4 regions of the Pseudarthrobacter sp. LMD1-1-1.1 genome follow, and region 2 is predicted to be linked to each of the others. Evidence: riboswitches for the same ligand, from Rfam matches in the RefSeq annotation. Region 2 holds a riboswitch; each other region holds the start of a gene.
What was found. Region 2 has a riboswitch for thiamine pyrophosphate ahead of thiC (phosphomethylpyrimidine synthase ThiC). Riboswitches for the same ligand answer to the same signal wherever they lie in the genome.
Positions count from the first base shown of each region.

Region 1: it holds a riboswitch for thiamine pyrophosphate, as region 2 does, so the genes downstream of both, MRBLMD1_RS18030 (ECF transporter S component) here and thiC (phosphomethylpyrimidine synthase ThiC) in region 2, are expected to answer to the same signal.
Region 3: it holds a riboswitch for thiamine pyrophosphate, as region 2 does, so the genes downstream of both, thiD (bifunctional hydroxymethylpyrimidine kinase/phosphomethylpyrimidine kinase) here and thiC (phosphomethylpyrimidine synthase ThiC) in region 2, are expected to answer to the same signal.
Region 4: it holds a riboswitch for thiamine pyrophosphate, as region 2 does, so the genes downstream of both, thiO (glycine oxidase ThiO) here and thiC (phosphomethylpyrimidine synthase ThiC) in region 2, are expected to answer to the same signal.

Region 1 is NZ_JBEGHP010000024.1:342,729-348,092, forward strand. It holds gene MRBLMD1_RS18020 (energy-coupling factor transporter transmembrane component T family protein) at 1-32, opposite strand, end outside; gene MRBLMD1_RS18025 (ABC transporter ATP-binding protein) at 29-1,576, opposite strand; gene MRBLMD1_RS18030 (ECF transporter S component) at 1,576-2,199, opposite strand; TPP riboswitch at 2,267-2,407, opposite strand; gene MRBLMD1_RS18035 (heme-degrading domain-containing protein) at 2,494-3,036, shown strand; gene MRBLMD1_RS18040 (iron-containing redox enzyme family protein) at 3,225-4,280, shown strand; gene MRBLMD1_RS18045 (CDGSH iron-sulfur domain-containing protein) at 4,277-4,630, shown strand; gene MRBLMD1_RS18050 (DUF4235 domain-containing protein) at 4,728-4,991, shown strand; gene mnhG (monovalent cation/H(+) antiporter subunit G) at 5,014-5,364, opposite strand, start outside.
Region 2 is NZ_JBEGHP010000001.1:1,119,728-1,125,091, reverse strand. It holds gene MRBLMD1_RS05330 (hypothetical protein) at 1-148, opposite strand, end outside; gene MRBLMD1_RS05325 (VOC family protein) at 290-1,165, opposite strand; gene MRBLMD1_RS05320 (amidohydrolase family protein) at 1,264-2,346, opposite strand; TPP riboswitch at 2,424-2,531, shown strand; gene thiC (phosphomethylpyrimidine synthase ThiC) at 2,527-4,353, shown strand; gene MRBLMD1_RS05310 (alpha/beta hydrolase) at 4,350-5,084, opposite strand; gene ffh (signal recognition particle protein) at 5,182-5,364, opposite strand, start outside.
Region 3 is NZ_JBEGHP010000025.1:106,030-111,393, forward strand. It holds gene MRBLMD1_RS19195 (Rne/Rng family ribonuclease) at 1-3,045, shown strand, start outside; TPP riboswitch at 3,229-3,326, shown strand; gene thiD (bifunctional hydroxymethylpyrimidine kinase/phosphomethylpyrimidine kinase) at 3,334-4,854, shown strand; gene rplU (50S ribosomal protein L21) at 5,118-5,364, shown strand, end outside.
Region 4 is NZ_JBEGHP010000001.1:747,068-752,431, reverse strand. It holds gene MRBLMD1_RS03675 (thiazole synthase) at 1-33, opposite strand, end outside; gene thiS (sulfur carrier protein ThiS) at 38-274, opposite strand; gene thiO (glycine oxidase ThiO) at 271-1,572, opposite strand; TPP riboswitch at 1,565-1,683, opposite strand; gene thiE (thiamine phosphate synthase) at 1,711-2,460, shown strand; gene MRBLMD1_RS03655 (RNB domain-containing ribonuclease) at 2,500-4,005, shown strand; gene MRBLMD1_RS03650 (DEAD/DEAH box helicase) at 4,298-5,364, shown strand, end outside.

The DNA.
Region 1 (5,364 bases), on a different contig from region 2:
TGGTTGCCGCTCAAGGTGAGTTGCTGCCTCATGGCGCCACCGCTTCCGCCACGGCCATCCGCAGTTCCGCCCCGCCCAGCGCCTCCGTGAATTCGGCATCATGGGTCACGGCTACGACCGCGGTGCCGCCATCAAGGAGCTCGGACAGGAACGATGCCAGCTCGGCCCAGGTATTGGCATCCTGGCCGAACGTGGGCTCGTCCAGGATCAGCACCTGGGGGCTGGCGGCCAGGACGGTGGCCACGGACAACCGGCGCTTCTCACCGCCGGAGAGCGTATAGGGGTTGGCGTCCACCAGCTGGGTAAGGCGCAGCCGCTCCAGCAGTTCCTCAACCCGGTCCTCGCCGTGCCCCAGGTGCCGCGGGCCGAAGAGCAGCTCGTCAAGGACCTTTCCGGTGACGAACTGGTGCTCCGGCTCCTGGAACACCGTGCCCACCCGCGAAATCAGCTGCTCGGCCTTCCACTTGTACGGATCGATGCCGGCGCCGCGGCTGAGGTCCAGCGTGGCGGACACCTTTCCGGCCACCGGCTCAAGCAGCCCTGCGAGGGTCAGCGCGAACGTGGACTTGCCGGCACCGTTGGCGCCGGTGATGGCAAGGGCCTGCCCGGCACGGACCTGCGCGGCCACGCCCTCCTGAACCGGGACCGGCGGGATCTTCCGGAAGCCTTTGCGGCGGGGGCGTTCGCGGGAGACGCCCAGCTGCTCTGCGGCCAGCAGGAGGCTGCCTGCACCGGGAGCCGGGACGGCGGCGCGGGCGCGTGTGGCCGGCACATACCCGGGCACCCACACGCCGGCAGCGGCCAGCATGGTCCGCGCCTCCGTAAGGACGCGGTCCGGCGGCCCGTCCAGGAGCACTGCAGGATCCGCGGCGGAGCCGGGCTGCAGGACCACGATCCGGTCCACGAGGTCCTTCCAGACGGACACCCGGTGCTCCACCACCACCAGCGTCGCCCCGGTTTTGTCCAGGGAGCGGGCCACGGCGTCGCGGACCTCCAGCACGCCGTCCGGGTCCAGGTTGGCGGTGGGCTCGTCCAGCAGGATCAGTCCGGGACGCATTGCCAGGATGCCCGCCAGCGCCAGGCGCTGCTTTTGGCCGCCGGAGAGGGCCGACGTCGGGTGGTCCAGCGGGAGGTGGGCGAGCCCGACGTCGGCAAGGGCCTCGTGAACGCGCGGCCAGATGGCGTCGCGGGGCACCGCAAGGTTTTCGGCGCCGAAGGCGACGTCGTCCCCCACCCGCGACAGGACCACCTGGGTCTCCGGGTCCTGCTGCATGAGACCGGCGCGGCCGCGCCGTGCCCGTGGCGGGGCTCCGTCCACCAGCAGCGAACCGGACTCGTCGGCGTCGCCTGCCTCGCCGTCGTCGTTGATGTCTCCCAGGACGCCGGCCAGGGCGTGCAGCAGCGTGGACTTCCCGGCGCCGGAAGGCCCCAGCAGGAGCACCCGCTCCCCGGGGGCGATGTCCAGGTCAAGGCCGTGGACGGCGGGCTTGGCCCTTCCGGCGTGCCGCCATCCCCAGCCGCGGGCGGCGATGGCGGCAGGCCGGACCGTGCCGGAGGCGTCCTGGGAGGGTGCCATCAGGAGAAGACGGGCTCCGTGGCAGCCTTGCGGGACGCGAAGGAGCTCAGCACGCCGGTGCGGGCCAGGCCGCGGGTGGCAAGCCAGGACAAAGCGCCCGCAAGGATGGCCCCGGAAAGGGTGGTCAGCACGATGTAGGCGAGCTTGTCCGCGCCGGAGTAGGCAATGTTCCAGCCCCACGGGGCAAACGAGTCATTCAGGCCGCAGAAGAACCCTGCCGCGGCGCCGGCCAGCAGCGATACAGGCAGGTTGAACTTGCGGTAGACGAAGATCGCGAAAATGATTTCCGCGCCCAGGCCCTGGATGAAACCCGAGAACAGGACCGAGGCGCCGTACTGGGAACCCATCAGCAGTTCGCCGGTGGCGGCTACGGTCTCGCAGAACAGGGCGGCTCCGGGCTTGCGGATGATGAGCATGCCCAGCACCCCGGGAATCATCCAGCCGCCCGCCAGCAGTCCGGTCAGGGGCGGGTAGGCGGCGTTCATGGGGGCGGACAGTGCGGCGGCCCCCTGATCCCATGCCCAGAAGATGACGCCGCCCGCGATGGCCACCAGGGCGGCGACGACGATGTCCACGACGCGCCAGGACTTACTGGTGGTCTTCTTGATTGCTGCAGTACTCATGTGATCCTCCTGGGAAACAGGAGGGGAAAGTGGACCCGGCTGCCGGCCTGTGGCCGTGCATCCGCGACACTTTGAGAACTCGACTCCCTTGCGCCGGTACTAACCGGATCAGGTTCGAGGGTCTGCGGCTGTCCGCACTCTCAGCGCCCACCTGCGGTGCCCGGCCTGTGCCAGGATGCCCGACGGCGGCGCTCCCCTGTCGTTTTTAGTGTTGCTTTGTGGTTGGGTAACGCTGTTTATTTCGCCCAGTTGGGCGTGGTCAAGTTTACACCTGGCAGGAGTAGATTGAGGGCCATGACCGCCAATCCACCGGATGTGACCGGGTTCGATCCTGATTCTGGCGACGCCCAGCCGGAGGGCTCACTGGAGGCTCAGATTGCCCGGATTGAGGCGGAGGTCCGGGAGCTCCAGTTTCCCGGCTTCTCGCTGGACGATGCGTTGAACCTTGGCCTGCTCCTCGTTGAACTGGGCAAGGAGCGGTCGTTGCCCATCGCCATCGACATCGCCAAGGGTGAGCAGGTGCTGTTCCATGTCGCGCTTCCGGGCGCCACGCCTGACAACGGCCACTGGATCCGGGCCAAGCAGCGCACTGCCCTCCGGTACGAGGCGCCCTCCCTCCTGGTGGGACTGCGTGGCCGGCTGGGCGGCGGCCGGATCGAGGACAACGCCTGGTTCGACCAGTCCCGCTACGCGGCACACGGGGGCGCGTTTCCGATCCACGTCACGGGCGTTGGGGTGGTGGCTTCCGTGGCGGTGTCCGGACTGCCGCAGCTGCAGGACCACGAACTGGTGGTTGAGGCACTGCGCGACATCCTGGGGTCGGCGCTGGACGAGTAGCGCCGGCCAACCAGCCCTGGCTGACCAGGCGCAGCGGGACAAGCACCCGTACATGCCAGGCGGCAGCAGGCTGCTTAGCTTTCATTAGTAATCATGCTTACTATGTTGTCCCCGGGGTACGACACCAAAGGGAATGGGGGCACCATCGGCGCCCCTTCCCGGAACCGGCGCGGCAATCAAGGAGCACCATGAGAATCCCGGACACCAGAGGCCCCATCAGCAGCGCCCTCTTTGCGGCCCTGTCCAAGGCCCCTGATGCAGCCACGCCCGAGCTGGACGGGCTGTACCGGCTGGTAGCGGGGCAGGTGGCCGGAACCGGTGACATCATCGCCGACGAAGACATCCAGCTGTCCCTCTTTTGCCTCTACGAACTGCATTATTCGGGCCTGGACGGGGTCAGCGACGCCTGGGAGTGGGAACCGGCCCTGATCAGGGTCCGGCGCCTGATCGAGGAACCCTTCGAAGCCGCCCTTCGTGCCGCCGCACGCCAGGCCGCCGGTGACGCCGACCTGGCCGCCGGGATTGCCATGACCAGCGATGCCGTTGCCGACGTCCTTTTTGGCCTCGCCTCTATGGACACCGGTCCCAGCGTTTCCCGCTTTGTCGCACGGAAGGCAAGCCTGGAGCAGCTCAAAGAGTTCCTGATCCACAAGTCCGTGTACCAGTTGAAGGAAGCCGATCCACACACCTGGGCCATTCCGCGGCTCACCGGCCGGGCCAAGGCTGCCCTCGTGGAAATCCAGGCCGACGAATACGGCGGCGGCAGGCCGGAACGGATGCACAGCGCGCTGTTTGCCCGGACCATGCGCGGGCTGGGCCTGGATGACAGGTACGGCGCCTACGTCGACACCATCCCGGCCGTCTCCCTCGCATCCGTGAACCTCATGTCGCTGTGCGGCCTGAACCGGCGGCTCCGCGGGGCCATCACCGGCCACCTGGCCATCTACGAAATGACCTCATCCCAGCCCAACCGCTTCTACGGCAACGGATTCCGCCGGCACGGTTTCGCCGCGGACGTCACCCACTACTTCGATGAGCATGTGGAGGCGGACGCCGTGCATGAACAGATTGCCGGGCGGGACCTCGCCGGCGGCCTGGTTGAAGCAGAGCCAAAGCTCCTTGCGGACGTCCTGTTCGGCGCCACCGCCGTCATGGCGATCGACGGCCGCGTCTCCGCCCACCTCCTGTCCTCCTGGGAAGCCGGGGAAACATCGCTCCGGGCGGCCGTGCCGGCGGCAGCGTGACAAGCTCGCGGCAGGCCTACGACGATTCTGCGAAGCCGCAGCGGCTGGGCGCCGAGGAAACCGGAAACAACAATGAATGTGGTGCAGGCATGAACTTCGAACAGCATGGAACACGGCCGGACGTGGAGCAGGAACCCGCCCCCGGCTCGATCGTGGTGTGCCCCGATGGTCCCCTCATTGTCAGGGGTGACTTCGAGATCGTTACCCCTTCCGGCGACGCCGTGCCCAGGGAGCGGAGGACCGTCGCCCTGTGCCGGTGCGGGGCGTCCGCCATCAAGCCCTATTGCGACGGCACCCACAAGATGATCAAGTTCCGCACCGAACCCAAGGGCGGCCAGCCCCCGGCCTGACCACAGAGCCGCCCGCCGGCCACGCCCTGCCCGGACCAGCCCGGGTGTGAGGCTAGGCTGGGACCAGTCCGTTTTCCGCCCGCAAGGAGTACCAGCAATGAACCTTCTCATCAAACTGCTCGGGACCGCCGTGAGCCTAGGCGCAGGCCTGGCCGGCACCAAGCTGGTCAACACCATCTGGGAAAAGACCACGGGGCAGAAAGCCCCCACCGGCAAGAACGAGGACGTCCCCACCAGCCTCCGGTCTGCTTTGACCTTCGCGCTGATCTCGGCGTCTGTCAGTGCCATCATCCAGGTCCTGGCCAACCGCGGCACCCAGCGCGCCATCACCCGGTTCGCCAAGACGCAGGACATCGTCTAGCTGCCCAAAGCTTCGCTTAGCGTTACCGGCCGTCGTCGGAACTGTCCTCCAGGGCGGTCTCGGCGGCGGCTTTTTGCACCACGGCTTCCAGCTCGTCGGCTGTGAGCAGCTCCCGGTGCAGGTGCTTGGTGCGGTAGCCGGCCCGGCCCACCATGTGGGCGGATACGGGCACCGTGAGCAGCTGGAAGATCCATGCCACAGCCAGGACCGGCCACACCCACCAGGTCCGCATCTGCAGCCCAATGGCGGCCAGCAGCAGGAACAGGCCCAGGACCTGGGGCTTGGTGGCGGCATGCATGCGGCTCAGCAGGTCCGGGAAGCGCAGCAGGCCAATCGCCGCGCCCAGGGACATGAGCGCGCCCACCACCATGAA
Region 2 (5,364 bases):
GCTGCTCCACCTCGAAGTCGCTGATGCCCTGGATCCGCACGGCCTGGCCGGCAGCAGCGCCGTCCGCGGAGCCGCGTCCTTCATCAAGGAGGCCGGCGCGTTTCAGCGCGGCGTCATGGGTGGCGACAAAGATCTCGGTGAAGCCCATGGCTGGTGCCCTTCTTCCGTTGGCGGAGCTGCGCGCCGGGCGCTGCCTGCCGCCCGGCCGTACGGGATCAGCCTAGTAGCTGCGGGGCGGCCGGCGCACACCCGCGGTCCGCCCGCGCAGCGTGGCCCGGAGCGGGATTAATCAGCGGACGGCCACGCGGATCCGGTTCCGCCACGGGTCCTCGAACCTGAGTTCCGAACCGGTATGGTGGGCGGGCACCCCGGCAACCTTCAGGCGGTCGGTCAGCGCCCCGACGTCGTCCCCTGACGGAACCTCGATGAGCACCTCACCCAGCCCAAGGGTGTCCTTGCGCGGACCTGCGCCGCGGCTGTTCCAGACGTTCATGGCCATGTGGTGGTGGTAGCGGCCTGCGGAGACGAACAGTGCCTGCCCGTGCCAACCCGCGGTCTTTTCGAAACCGAGCGTTCCCACATAGAAGTCGCGGGCGGTCTGCACATCGCCAACCTGGAGGTGGACGTGGCCTACGCCGGCCGCCGTCTGCCGCTGGCCTTCCAGGGACTCCTCGGTGAGGTACTGCTCAAGGTAGCGCTGCGGCGGAAGCGCCAGGCTGTCCATGACCACGTCGGTCCCGTTCCAGGACCAGTTGCTGCGGGGGCGGTCCCAGTACAGCTCGATGCCGTTGCCCTCGGGGTCGGTGAAGTAGAAGGCTTCGCTGACCAGGTGGTCGGCACTGCCCGTGAAGGCCCGCGGCTCGTACTGGGCAGCAGTGGCGACGGTCGCGGCCAGGGAGGCCTGGTCCTCGAAGAGCAGCGCGGTGTGGAACAGGCCCGCCTCTCCCCTGCCGGGAAGGTGCAGTCCGGGAGCCGGCGCAAGGTGGACCAACGGCCGGCCCAGGCGGCCAAGGTAGAGCCCGCCGTCCTGCTCCGCCACCACCTCAAGGCCCAGCGCACGCTGGTAGTAGTCGGTCATGACCTTCATGTCGCCCACTTTGAGCATCACGGTGCCCATGGCGAGGTCGGCAGGAAGAAGATCCTGGCTGCTGGCTGATGCGGTCATTGAAGGCTCCTTGCATTGGCGGCCGTCCCATTGGCGGCCTGTCACCTATTAAAATTACTTGAAGCTTCAATTTATTCCAAGTCCCCGTGAACCGTTTGTCAGCGAATGATCCGCCCGCCCAGCACCACGTGCTCCAGCGCCGTAATGGCCTCCGGTACAGCCCGCGGATCTTCCCGGCATACGACGACGTCGGCGCGGGCCCCCTCTTCCACTCCATCCGCTCCCAGCCAGCTGCGTGCTGCCCAGCAGGCGGAGTCGAGGGCCGCGTCCATGGGGAGGCCGGCGGCGTGCAGGGCGAGGATTTCGTCGGTGATCCCGCCGTGCCGGATCACGCTGCCGGCATCGGTGCCGGCAAAGATGCGCACACCCGCTGCGTGGGCTTCCGCCACCCGCTCGAGCCTGCGTTCCCATAAGGCGCGCATGTGGGCTGCATAGCGCGGGAATTTCGCGTCCGCCTGGGCGGCAATGTCGGGGAAGGTGGCGATATTGATGAGCGTGGGCACGATCGGTACGCCCTGCTCCACGAACCGGGGCAGGTGGCGGGACAGGAGCCCGGTGGCGTGCTCGACGCAGTCGATGCCGGCGTCCAGCACCTGGTCCAGGGTGTCTTCGGCGAAGCAGTGCGCCGTCACCCTGGCGCCTTCGTCGTGCGCCGCCTGGACGGCATCGCGGACGACGGCGGCGGGAAACGACGGCGCCAGGTCACCGGCGCTGCGGTCAATCCAGTCACCCACCAGCTTGACCCAGCCGTCGCCGTCGCGCGCCTGCTTGCGGACGGCCTCCACGAGGCCGTCCGGTTCAACTTCCTCAGCGAAGCCCCGCAGGTAACGGCGCGTCCGGGCGATATGGCGCCCGGCACGGATCAACACCGGGAAGTCCCTGCCACCCTGCATCCAGCGGGTATCCGCCGGCGAGCCGGCATCCCGGACCAAGAGGGTTCCGGCGTTGAGGTCCGCCTGCGCCTGGTCCCTGGCGGCTGCGGGCTCCACGGGGCCTGCGGGGCCCAGGCCGATGTGGCAGTGGGCGTCCACGAAGCCCGGCAGGACCCATCCGTCGAGTACCCGGCCGGGAGGAGTGTCCGGCTTGTTGAACGTGAGCCTTCCGTCCACCGACCACAGTCCATGCCGCACCCGGTCCGGCGCGGTCAGGACGGGTCCACGGAAGTGGATGATGTCTGCCATGGGGCTCCTTTCGATGCCCGGTCAGGCTAGCACCGCAATTATGACAAGCCTGGGTCAGGGGCCTGTGGTAGCTTCGTTCCTGACCACACGGGTGCCCTTGCAGGGGCTGAGATCGGGCTGACGCAGCCTGCGACCGTTGAACCTGTCCGGGTAATGCCGGCGAAGGAAGTGAGTATTCCCTTGAGTACGCAAAACACCCAGTTGAACCCTGCCCTGCTGCCGTCCGCCGGGGAGCCCGGCGACACATCAGTTCCGCAGGTAACCCAGTCACTGAAGTCCCATTCCCTCGCCTACCTTGCGGACGAGGCGTCCGGGATCCGGGTACCGGTGACGGAAATTTCCCTTGAGCCGTCACCCAACGGCCAGCCGAACGCACCCTTCCGGACCTACCGGACTGCCGGACCCGGCAGCGACCCCGTCCGCGGGCTGCAGCCCTTCCGCGCAGAGTGGATCGCCGCGCGCGGGGACACCGAGCCCTACGGCGGCCGGGAGCGCAACCTGCTCGACGACGGCCGCTCGGCCGTGCGCCGCGGCGCTGCCTCCGCGGAGTGGAAGGGCGCACAGCCGGTGCCACGCCGCGCCGTCGACGGCCGGACGGTGACGCAGATGCACTATGCCCGGCAGGGAATCGTCACGCAGGAAATGCGCTTCGTGGCGCTGCGCGAAAACTGCGACGTTGAACTGGTCCGCAGCGAGGTTGCCGCCGGCAGGGCCATCATCCCGAACAACATCAACCATCCGGAATCCGAGCCGATGATCATTGGCAAGGCTTTCCTGGTGAAAATCAACGCGAACATTGGCAACTCCGCGGTGACGAGCTCCATCGCGGAGGAGGTGGACAAGCTGCAGTGGGCCACTCAGTGGGGTGCCGACACCGTCATGGACCTCTCCACCGGCGACGACATCCACACCACGCGGGAGTGGATCATCCGCAACTCCCCCGTGCCGATCGGGACGGTGCCGATCTACCAGGCGCTGGAAAAGGTCAACGGCGAGGCCAACGCACTCACATGGGAGATCTTCCGCGACACCGTGATCGAACAGTGCGAGCAGGGTGTGGACTACATGACCATCCACGCCGGCGTGCTGCTCCGCTATGTCCCGCTCACGGCCAACCGGGTGACCGGCATCGTGTCGCGCGGCGGCTCCATCATGGCCGGCTGGTGCCTGGCCCACCACCAGGAGAACTTCCTGTACACGCACTTCGACGAGCTGTGTGAAATCTTCGCCAAATACGACGTCGCCTTCTCCCTGGGTGACGGCCTCCGCCCTGGTTCCACGGCGGACGCCAACGACGCCGCGCAGTTCGCGGAGCTGGACACGCTCGCCGAGCTGACGCAGCGGGCCTGGGAATACGACGTCCAGGTGATGGTGGAGGGGCCCGGCCACGTTCCCTTCCACCTGGTCCGTGAGAACGTGGAACGGCAGCAGGAGCTGTGCAAGGGTGCGCCCTTCTATACCTTGGGCCCGCTGGTCACCGACATCGCTCCCGGCTACGACCACATCACGTCGGCAATCGGCGCCACCGAGATTGCCCGGTACGGGACCGCCATGCTCTGCTACGTCACGCCGAAGGAACACCTGGGCCTGCCCAACAAGGACGACGTCAAGACGGGTGTCATCACCTACAAGATCGCGGCGCACGCGGCGGACCTGGCCAAGGGCCACCCGGGGGCGCACGAACGGGACGACGCCCTGTCCAAGGCACGGTTCGAATTCCGCTGGCGCGACCAGTTCGCCCTGTCCCTGGATCCTGTGACCGCGGAGGCGTTCCACGACGAGACGCTTCCCGCTGAACCGGCCAAGACGGCGCACTTCTGTTCCATGTGCGGCCCCAAGTTCTGCTCCATGCGGATCAGCCAGGACATCCGTGACGAATACGGGTCGGCAGACTCGCAGGCGGCACTGGCGGACATGGCATCCGGCATGCGGGAGAAGAGCCAGGAGTTCCTGGCCAAGGGCGGCAAGGTGTACCTGCCGGAACCGACGGTCGCTGCCGGCAGCTAGGACGCCCGGGCGGGCTGGCTTCGGCTGACCCCGCTGATGAACTGGCGGATGGCCCGGTCCCCGTCCAGGGAGTCCTGGGGCCGGTGCCCTCCCGCGGCAACGCGGTGCAGGGCACCGGTCTCCTTGAGGTACCCGGCAATTTCCTCATAAAGCGGCTCCCAGCCACCGGACAGGACCAGCGTGGGGACACCGGGAACAATATGCAGCGGCGCATCCCAGGACGGCGCCTGAAGGCGCAGCCTGCGGGCGGAGCGTTTTTCCTCGATGGTGGCCGGCTGCTGGAGGTCGGTGGCGTAGACGCGGCGGACGAATTCGCGCTGGAAGTCGTCGTCACTGAGCTGGTGGCGGACGTCGAAAAGCGGCTGCATCAGGCTGATATGCGCGGCCGTGGCCGGCAGTTCCGCCGTCAGCGACAAGCAGGCCGGTTCCACCAGGGTCAGGGAAAAGACCAGGTCGGGACGTTCCACCGCGGCCATCATGGCGGGGATCGCCCCCTGGGAGTGCGCCACCACATGTCCGCCGGCGGCCCCGCGGCCATCGTCGGCAAGCGACCTTAGGATGATCGCGGTGTCTTCCGCGAAGGAGGATTCCAGCGGCTCCGCGGCGGAATCGTAGCCGTGCCTGCGGAGGAACAGGGCATCATAGGCAAGTCCCATGCCGTGCTGGCGGGGCCATGCGGCGGCGCCAAAGGTACCGGCGCCGTGCACGAACACTACCCTCTGCTTGAACATATCCCAACCCTATTCCACGGTGCCGGCATCCCAAGTAAGTAGCGCGAGGTGTCGTTTTGACCGGTCAAAACGACACCTGGCGCTACTCAGTTGGTTGCTACTTGCCCATGAACTTGTCGAAGCCCTTGGGAAGGTTCAGCTGGGACGGGTCGAAATCGCCGCCCTGCTGGCCGAAGGCCGCGCCGGTGGGCAGTGCCTTGGCAGCGTTGGCCCGGCGGGCCTCGGCCTCCTTGCGCTCCTGCGCAGCCTTGGCCGGGTTTCCCGACTTCGGCTTCTTTTT
Region 3 (5,364 bases), on a different contig from region 2:
GTTCCTGCCCCGGACACAACGGCAGACGCCGAAACCAAGCCGGTGCGCCGCCGTCGGGTAGCTACCCGCAAGGCTGCGTCGCCGGTTTCCGCCCCGGAAGCGGCCTCCGCAGCCGCCGCCGAAGTGGCGCCGGAACCGGCCGGGCCCGAAGCCGTGGTGCCCGAAGCCGCGGACCAGGCCGCCGCGCAGAACGTGGAGCAGGCGCAGGAGCCCGCCGCCCAGGAGCCCGCCGCCGCGCCCGCAGCTGCCGCCGCACCGGAGGCCGCCCGGCAGGAGCAGGCGCCTGACGCCGCCGGAACGAAGGACGGCGGCGCCGCCGCCAGCCCGTTTGGCTCCCTCTTCCTGGAACCGGCGTCGCCGACGTCGGTGCTCTTCCAGGCACCGGACCTCAGCACCGTGGTCCGGCCCGCCGCGCCCGTCGCGGAGGAGCCTGAAGAGGAAGAGACCGAAGACATCGACGATTCCTCCAGCCGCCGCCGGCGCCGCAGCCGTGGCCGCAGGGGCCGCAGCCGCATCGGCGACAGGATGGAAGAGGACAACGAGGACGGCAGCGCTGAGGCTGACGCCGAGGACGAGGCTGACGAGGATACCGCCGGCCAGCTGGAGGACGGTGTAACCTCCCGCCGCCGGCGCCGCCGCCGCCGCGGGGACCAGGACCTTGAACTCACGGGCGGCGGGGATGACGACCCGCCCAACACTGTGACCAGGGTCCGTGCGCCGCGCGCCGTCAGTGAAGCACCCGTGAGCAACCGCGTGACCAGCGTTAAGGGCTCCACCCGCCTGGAGGCCAAGAAGCAGCGCCGCCGCGAATCCCGTGACACCGGCCGCCGCCGCACGGTCATTACCGAGGCCGAGTTCCTGGCGCGCCGGGAGTCCGTGGACCGGCAGATGATCGTCCGCCAGCGCGACGACAGAATCCAGATCGCCGTCCTCGAAGACGGTGTCCTGGCCGAACACTTCGTGTCCAAGACGCAGCAGGACTCGCTGATCGGCAACGTGTACCTGGGCAAGGTCCAGAACGTGCTGCCGTCCATGGAAGCCGCATTCGTGGACATCGGGCGTGGCCGCAACGCCGTCCTGTACGCGGGCGAGGTCAACTGGGAGGCCGTCAACCTGGAGGGCAAGCAGCGGCGCATCGAAAACGCGCTGAAGTCCGGTGACACCGTCCTGGTCCAGGTGACCAAGGACCCGGTGGGCCACAAGGGTGCCCGCCTCACCAGCCAGATCTCCCTGCCCGGCCGCTACCTGGTGTACGTACCCGGCGGTTCCATGACCGGCATCTCCCGCAAGCTGCCCGACGTCGAACGCAACCGGCTCAAGCGCATCCTCAAGGACCGCCTGCCGGAGCACGCCGGTGTGATTGTCCGTACCGCGGCCGAGGGCGCTTCCGAGGAAGAGCTGACGCACGACATCAACCGGCTTCGCGCCCAGTGGGAGGGCATCGAAAGCCAGTCCGCGTCCACCAAGATCCTGGCTCCCGAGCTGCTCTACGGCGAACCCGATCTGACCATCAAGGTGGTCCGCGACGTCTTCAACGAGGACTTCTCCAAGCTCATCGTTTCCGGTGAGGAAGCCTGGGACACCATCGAGGCCTACGTCACCTATGTGGCGCCGGACCTTGTGGGCCGCCTTGAGAAGTGGACCAAGGACCAGGACATCTTCGCCGCCTGGCGCATCGACGAGCAGATCCACAAGGCGCTTGAACGGAAGGTCTTCCTGCCCTCCGGCGGCTCCCTGGTGATCGACCGTACCGAGGCGATGACCGTGGTGGACGTCAACACGGGCAAGTTCACCGGCAGCGGCGGCAACCTTGAGGAGACCGTCACCAAGAACAACCTTGAGGCAGCCGAGGAAGTGGTGCGCCAGCTGAGGCTGCGCGATATCGGCGGCATCATCGTGATCGACTTCATCGACATGGTGCTCGAATCCAACCGCGACCTGGTCCTGCGCCGACTGGTGGAGTGCCTGGGCCGTGACCGGACCAAGCACCAGGTGGCCGAGGTCACCTCGCTTGGCCTGGTCCAGATGACCCGCAAGCGCATGGGCACCGGACTGCTGGAAGTCTTCGGCGAACAGTGCGAGGCCTGCGCCGGCCGTGGCGTTGTGACCCACGACGATCCCGTGGAGCACCGCCGCGCCAACATCGTTGCCGCCGAGCACCACGTCCAGCGCACCGACAACCGGCCCGAAGCCCGCGCGGAAGCCCGTCCGGAAGGGCAGCGGAACGACAATACCCAGCCCGGCGTGCGTACTGAACGCAAGCGGCGGCGCGGACGCGGCGGGCAGCAGCCCGAAGCGGCCCCGGCACCTGCCGTCCACGTGCACACGGTCCAGCCGGACCCGTCGGACGCCGAGCGGCACGCCAAGGCGGAGGCAACCAGGCTTGCCCTGGCGAACATTGCCGCTGCGGCCCACGCGGCCCACCTGCATGACGACGAGGTGGCGGCAGCCCGGCAGGTGCCTTCCGTGGAGCCTGCGCCGGCGCCCGTCGAGGAGAAGCACGACGCCGACGCCCCGGTACGTCCTGCAGCTGTCCTGACGTTCGGCGGCGAGGAAGTCCCGCTTCCGTTCGTGGAGCACGCTGAGGAACAGCATCCCCAGCCTGCCCTTACCCTGGACCGGCTCGCGGAAGCGTTCGCCCACCTCGGCCAGCCGGCGTCCCCTGTGGAGAACGCGCCTGCCAAGACCGCCGAAGCCGTGAAGGTGCCGGAAACTGTGGCGCCGGAACGGCAGCACGACGACGGGGGAGCGGAAGCGCGCTCCGCCGCAACGGAAGCTGCAGCCGGGAAGGACTACTCCGACCACACGCTGGAGCAGTCGCGGCAACGCAGGTCGCGGCGCCACCGTGCCGCCAGCCGTGCGCAGGGTGCCGCCAACGAGACCGCCGTCCAGCAGCACGAAAACGTCCAGGCGGCAGGCGCGGGCCATTCGCATGCAGCCAAGGCTCCTGAACCCGTGAAGCCCCAGCTGGCGCCGGCGGAACCGGGCAAGGCGCCTGAGGAGCCGATCATCCTCGGCGTGGGTGTGCCTGCCTCGGAGCTCTAGGTACAGGAGTTTCCGGTCAAACGGCCGGCCGCGCAGTAAGGAATCCCCGTCCTGCGGACGATTCCCCCGGGAAGTACCGGGGGAATCGTCCGTGTGGCGGGGATTTCTGCTGCCGGGAGGTTGTTTTTCCCTTGAACCGGGCGCTGTCATCCTTTTTCCTGATGCGGCCTACGGGCTAGGGTGGAAACCGACACGGGGTGCCGCGCAGAAGGCCGGCTGAGATCCAGACCCGTTGAACCTGTCCGGCTAGTACCGGCGAAGGGATGTCTCTTGTCTTCGACCCTTTCCGTGCCCCTGCCTGCTGCCTCCGGCGTTCCGACCGCGCTGCCCCTGGGCCGGGACGTCCCGCGGGTCCTCTCGATCGCGGGCTCCGACCCGTCCGGTGGCGCCGGCATCCAGGCCGACCTCAAAAGCATTGCTGCCCACGGCGGATATGGCATGGCTGCCATCACCGCCCTGACGGCACAGAATACCCGTGGCGTGCAGGCTGTCCACGTTCCTCCGGCCGCTTTCCTGGCCGAACAACTGGACGCGGTCAGCGACGATATTTCCATCGACGCGGTCAAGATCGGCATGCTGGGCGACGAGAGCGTCATCCGCACTGTCCGGCAATGGCTGGAGAAGGTCCGCCCCGCCGTCGTGGTCCTCGACCCGGTGATGGTGGCCACCAGTGGTGACCGGCTGCTGAAGGAATCCGCTGAGGCTGCCCTCCGCGAACTGCTGCCGCTGGCGCACCTCATCACTCCCAACCTCCCGGAGCTTGCCATGCTGGTGGGCGGGGAGCCTGCCGGGACCTGGACGGCGGCGCTGGACCAGGGGAGGCGCCTTGCCGATGCCACCGGGGCCACCGTGCTGGTCAAGGGTGGCCACCTCGCAGGTGCAGACTGCCCGGACGCGCTGGTCAACACGGCCGGCCTCATGTCGCAGGAAGTGGTGGAAGTGCACGGCAAACGAATTTCCACCCGCAACAGCCACGGCACCGGCTGCTCCCTGTCCTCCGCGATGGCCACCGTCCAGGCACGCCTTGGCGACTGGGAGGCTTCGCTCCTGACGGTCAAGCCATGGCTGGCCGGCGCCCTTGAGAACTCGGAGCAGCTCGAGGTGGGCCGGGGAAACGGCCCCGTGCACCATTTCCACCATGTGCGGCCGGCCCTCGCGGAAGGCGCCTTCGCTGCCCGGCTGTGGACGGAAGCGCAGCAGGACCTGACGGACATCTACGCCCTGGACTTCATCCGCGGCCTGGCCTCCGGAGACCTTGCCGAGAAGGACTTTGCCTACTACCTGGCGCAGGACGCCCTGTACCTGAACGGCTACTCCCGGGTCCTCGCCCGGGCGAGTGCCCTGGCCCCGTCCGAAGCGGAGCAGCTGTTCTGGGCGGGATCCTCGCAGCAGTGCCTGGAAGTGGAGTCGGAGCTGCACCGCTCATGGCTCAGCACCCGCCCTGCCCAGGGCGGACTTGGCCCCGTCACCAAGGCGTATGTTGACCACCTCACCGCAGCGTCGGCGTCGGGCAGTTACGCCGTCCTGGCCGCCGCAGTCCTGCCCTGTTTCTGGCTCTACGCCGAGGTCGGGGAAAAGCTGCACGCCCAGTTCCTTGCCTCGGGAGAGCCCGACGGCCACGCCTACGCGGCCTGGCTCCGGACCTACGCCGACGAGGGCTTCGCCGAAGCCACCCGGCGGGCCATCGCCATTGTGGACGCGGCGGGGCGGAAGGCCTCCGACCACGAACGGGCGGCGATGGTGACCGCGTTCAAGCAGTCCTGCCGCCTGGAAGTGGAATTCTTCGACGCGCCGAGGCTGCATTCCTGACCCCTTCGGGCAGCACCGCCGCTATTATGGAGGGGCATGGTTGCGGTGCAGCTTGTCGGGGTGTGGTTACTACCACAGCCGGGCCGCCGGAACCAGCCTCATTTGCGGCCGTAGATGGATTTAGCGTATTCTGGATCTTCGGTGCTTACGCCAACACTTGGGTTATGACCCCACGGCGTTGAGGCACAGCGAGAATCCTGGCTTTTCCGAGTCGGTTCCGCACGCAAATTTTGTAATAAACGTCGAGAGAAGTGAGTTCCCAAGTGGTGTACGCGATTGTCCGCGCAGGCGGCCGCCAAGAGAAGGTTTCCGTTGGAGACTTCGTTACCCTGAACCGCGTCGCCGGTGGAGCCGGCAGCACCATCGAGCTGCCCGCACTGCTCCTGGTTGATGGTGACAAGGTCACCTCCGCCGCCGCTGACCTGGCCAAGGTAACTGTTACGGCTGAAATCCTCCAGGACCTGCGTGGTCCTAAGATTGTCATCCAGAAGTTCAAGAACAAGACCGGCT
Region 4 (5,364 bases), 370 kb from region 2:
TCCGGCGGGGTTGATGGTGCTGGTTTCGGTCATGGCGTCAGCCTCCCTGTACTGCAGTGACAAGTTCAATATCGTCGCCCTCGGCGAGCGCGGTGGCGAACCATTGGCTCCGCGGCACCACCTGGGCATTATGTGCGACGGCGACGCCCAGTTTCCCGCCGTCCGTCGCCTGTCCGTTGGGTGCCAGCGGGCGTCCGGTGACTTGGCTGACGAGCGTGGTGATGGAGGCGCCGTCGGCCACCTCGTGCGTGTTTCCGTTCAGGGTGATGTTCACGCTGTCTCCTTGATGTGGGGTGTGGTGGCGGCTGCCGCCGGCCGGGAGAACCGCTCCGGGCTGAAGGGCGACCAGCGGGAATCTGATGTCCCGTCCAGCAGTGCCGTGCAGATGGCGGCTGCGGCGGGGGTGAGCAGGACGCCGTGCCGGAAGAACCCGGTGGCGATGATGAGTCCCGGGACATGCCCGGCGGCAGGGTTTCCGGACCCCGGATCCACCGGCACGCGGCCCAGCAGGGGCGCGTTGTCAGGGGTACCGGGGCGGGCCCGGGCGGTGCACTCGAGCAGTTCCAGTTCAGCGACGGCGGGCACCAGCGCCTGCGCGTCCCGCAGCATCTGGTAGACGCCTCCGGCGCTCACGGCATCGGAGAGCGCGTCCTCGCGCTGGGTTGCCCCGATCACCACAGTCCCGTCCTGCCGGGGGACGATGTAGACGGGGACTCCGTGCACCAGCCCTCGAACCGTGGAGGTCACCAGGGGCTGGAGGTGCTGCGGAACGGCGAGACGGAGTATGTCCCCGTGGACTGGGCGCAGTGGCAGGTCGAGGCCGTCGGGCAGGCCGCCAAGGTCCCCTGCCTGCAGGCCGTTGGCCACGATGGTTTCCGTTGCCAGGACGGTGCCGCCGCCAGCCAGTGAGGTGCCGACGACGCTTCCGCCCTCCCACAGCAGGCCGGCGGCCCGGTCCGGCACGGCATACCCATCCACCGCGCCCGCGGCGGCCAGCTCCGGGGACTTCAGTGCAGCGCCCGCGAGTGCCAGCCGCATGGCCGCCACCAAACGCCGGGGATCCACCTGGTGGTCCGCGGGTGTGTCCAGGGCGCAGGCGATGGCGGGGCTGAGCAGCGGCTCGCGTTTGCGGGCTTCGCGCACGGTCAGTGGCTCCACCCCCAGTCCGTTGGCCTGTTGTACCGCGCGGAGGTCCATCAGCGCGCGGCGGTCAGCGGCGTCGGCACCCACGGCGAGTGTCGGCGTCGTCAGGTATCCGCAATCCGCCCCCGTCGCACCGGCGATCCCGGCAGCGAACCCTGGCCAGCGGGACGACGCCTCAAGCATCAGTTCCAGGAGGTCCTCCTCCTGGTAGTGCAGTTCGCTGACCGGGGCCAGCATGCCCGCGGCGGCCCAGCTGGCACCGTTTCCGGGTGAGTCATCGATCAGGGCAACGGAGCGTCCGGAACGCTGCGCCTCCCAGGCGATGCCGTGGCCCACCACTCCCCCGCCGATGACGGCGACGTCGGCACGGACGGTGGAGTTTGCGCTGGCGCCTGCGGGCCCGGGGAGATCGTCAACGGGGTTGCGCATGTGGTTCCTTCCCTACGCCGGCATTAACCGGATCAGGTCAAGCGGTCGGCTCTGACGCCCTCTCAGCCCGGCGCTTTGTGACAGCTGCCGCGGGCTCCCGCAGTACCAGCCCAGTTTAGAGGAACTAGGCTTGCAGGCATGAATGTGTCCGCCTCATCCCTGCCCGCCGGCCCCCACGCCCCAGCCTCCGCTGCCCTCCCCGCCGAAGTTGCCAACGCGGGCCACATTGACGCCCTCAAGGCAGCGCGCCTGTACCTCTGCACCGACGCACGGACCGCGCGCGGCGACTTCGCGGACTTCGTTGACGCCGCGTTTGCCGGCGGCGTGGACATCATCCAGCTGCGCGACAAGACCATCGAAGCCGCAGAGGAACTGGACCTCCTGGCAGTCCTGAAGGAAACAGCGGTACGCCATGGCCGGCTGTGGGCCGTCAACGACCGTGCGGACATCGCCGTGCTGTCCGGGGCGCCGGTGTTCCACATCGGCCAGAAGGACCTTCCGCTGCCGGCAGCGCGGACGCTGGTCAACGGCAACGCGGCCATTGGACTCTCCAGCCACACCACTGAGCAGGTGGACGCCGCGTTGGCCGCAACCGTTGGGCCGTCCGGGCTGGACTACTTCTGCGTGGGTCCGGTCTGGGCCACGCCCACCAAACCCGGCAGGGCCGCCGTCGGCCCCGAACTGGTGACATATGCCGCCGAAGCCTCCCCGCAGGCCGGAGATCCCGTGCCATGGTTTGCCATCGGCGGCATCGACCACGGAAACGTCCGCGACGTTGTGGAGGCCGGTGCCGGCAGGATCGTGGTGGTCCGCGCCATCACCGAAGCACCCGACCCCGCGGCCGCCGCCGCCTCCCTTCTCGACGCGCTGGACGGCACCGGCTCCTGAGCCTGCTTAATTCCGGGACTTGGGGATACGCTGATTTTTGTGTCACATCATCGGTTGGCCCCCAACGTCCATGACCACAAGAACGCCCTGGAAGAGGCGCTGGGCCTGCTGCGGACGGAACTTGAACTGCCAGGACCGTACCCCGCCGAAGCAGTGGAAGACGCCCGCGCCGCCATCGCCGCGCTGAAACTGCCGTCCTACGACCTGACCGCCGTCGGATTCGTGACCATCGATCCGGCGTCCTCCACGGACCTGGACCAGGCAGTGTTCATCGAACCGGACGGAAACGGCTACCGGGTCATGTACGCCATCGCCGACGTTCCGGCGTTTGTTGCTCCGGGCGGCCCGCTGGACGCCGAGACGCGGCGCCGCGGACAGACGTTCTACGCCCCGGACGGACGGATCCCGCTGCACCCCGAGGTGATCAGCGAGGGCGCCGGAAGCCTGCTGCCCGGCCAGGAGTGTTCGGCTTTCGTCTGGGACTTCACGCTCGACGGCGACGCGACAGTGCTGTCCGTCGGCGTCCGGAGGGCGCGGGTCATCAGCCGTGACAAGCTCAGCTACAAAGGCGCCCAGGCCGATCTCGACGCCGGGACTGCCTCCCCCGTACTGGGCCTGCTCCGCGAGGTGGGACTGAAGCGGGTGGCGCTGGAACGGGCACGCGGGGGCGCCAGCCTGAACATGCCTGAGCAGGAGATCGTCCAGTTGCCCGACGGCGGCTACCGGATCGACGCTGTTCCGCAGCTTCCCGTGGAGGACTGGAATGCACAGATTTCGCTGATGACCGGAATGGCGGCCGCACAGCTCATGCTGGAGGGCAAAGTGGGCATCCTGCGCACCATGCCTGCCCCGGATGAACGGTCCCTGCGGCATTTCCGGCTGCAGACCGAGGTGCTGGGCAGGCCATGGGACGGGGAAGTCAGCTACGGCGAGTACCTCCGGTCCCTCGATCCCACCGATCCGCGCCAGCTGGCCATCATGCACTCAGCCGGCATGCTGTTCCGTGGCGCGTCCTACACAGCTTTCGACGGCACTGTCCCGGAAGACGGCATCCAGTCGGCCATCGGCGCAGCCTATGCCCACACCACCGCGCCGCTGCGCCGCCTCGTGGACCGCTTCGTGCTGGTCATCTGCGAGGCCCTGAGCAACGGCGGCGACGTTCCCGGCTGGGCGCGGGAAGCCCTGCCGCTGCTCCCGGGCATCATGGCGGGATCGGACCAGCTGGCCTCCCGCATGGAACGCCTGGCCCTGGACACCGTGGAAGCGGCGCTGCTGCTGAACCACATCGGGCAGGAGTTTGATGCGATCGTCATTTCCGGATCCAAGCCGCAGAACGGAAACGGCAACGGGAATAGCAAGAATGGAAACGGGAACGGGAAAAACGGCAACGGAAACGGGAACGGAAGTTCGGGGATCATCCAGATCGCCGAACCTGCGGTGACTGCACGCTGCGCGGGCGAACTGGAGTCCGGCACCAAGGTCCGCGTCCGGCTGGTTTCCTCGGACATCACCACCCGGCAGATCCACTTCGAACTCATTTCCTGACGGGCCGGCGGGCCCCTGGGCGGGCCGAAACCGTGTTTCCGCGCCCGTACGGCTAGACTGGAGGGGTAGAACTGGATGCCCGGTCGTTGATTTCCTTGATTTGAAACCAACAAGCCCGCCCCTACGCGATCTTGAGAAGTACCCGTTGGTCACCAGTGCCAGCATTTAGATAGCCCGCGATCGGCTTCCACTGGAATCGCTTGCGCGCCTGAGCGTGCTCCGGAGCGGCCAGCCATGGGCCGGCCCGTTGAGCAGGCAGCGCCATTGCCCAAATGAATAAGGAAACTCCCCTGTGAGTGAATTGCATACCCACCAGCTCCTGAGCGATGAGTCCGGCACGGAGACCATCGAGCCGGAAGAAACCATCATCTCCGACGAGACGCCGCACGAGATCGCGGAGAAGTCCTTCGCCGACTACAACGTCCGCGCAGACATCGTTGAATCCCTGGCCGACGCCGGCATCACCCACCCCTTCCCCATCCAGGCCATGACCCTGCCGGTCGCGCTGGGCGGCCACGACATCATCGGCCAGGCCAAGACCGGTACCGGCAAGACCCTGGGCTTCGGCATTCCGGCGCTGCAGCGCGTGATCGGGCAGGATGATCCCGGCTACGCCAAGCTGGCCGTGCCCGGCGCACCGCAGGCCCTGGTCATTGTTCCCACCCGTGAATTGGCGGTCCAGGTAGCGAACGACCTTCAGACGGCGGCGCGCAAGCGCAACGCCAGGATCACCACCATCTACGGCGGCCGCGCCTACGAGCCGCAGGTCGAAGCCCTCAAGCAGGGCGTCGAGGTAGTGGTGGGAACCCCCGGCCGGCTGATCGACCTTTTCAAGCAGAAGCACCTGAGCCTGAAGAACGTCAAGATCGTGGTGCTGGACGAAGCCGACGAAATGCTGGACCTGGGCTTCCTGCCGGACGTGGAGACGCTGATCGCGGCAACGCCCGCCGTCCGCCAGACCCTGCTGTTCTCCGCCACAATGCCCGGCCCCGTCATCGCCATGGCACGCCGGTACATGACCCAGCCCACGCACATCCGCGCCGCGGATCCGGAGGACGAGGGCCTGACCAAGCGCGACATCCGCCAGCTGATCTACCGTGCGCACAGCATGGATAAGACCGAAGTGGTGGCACGCATCCTGCAGGCCCGCGGCCGCGGGCGGACCATTATCTTCACCAAGACCAAGCGCACCGCCGCCAAGGTGGCCGAGGAACTGGTGGACCGCGGGTTCGCCGCCGCCGCCATCCACGGCGACCTGGGCCAGGGCGCCCGCGAACAGGCGCTGCGCGCCTTCCGCAACAACAAGGTCGATGTCCTGGTGGCCACCGACGTTGCCGCCCGCGGCATCGACGTCGAGGA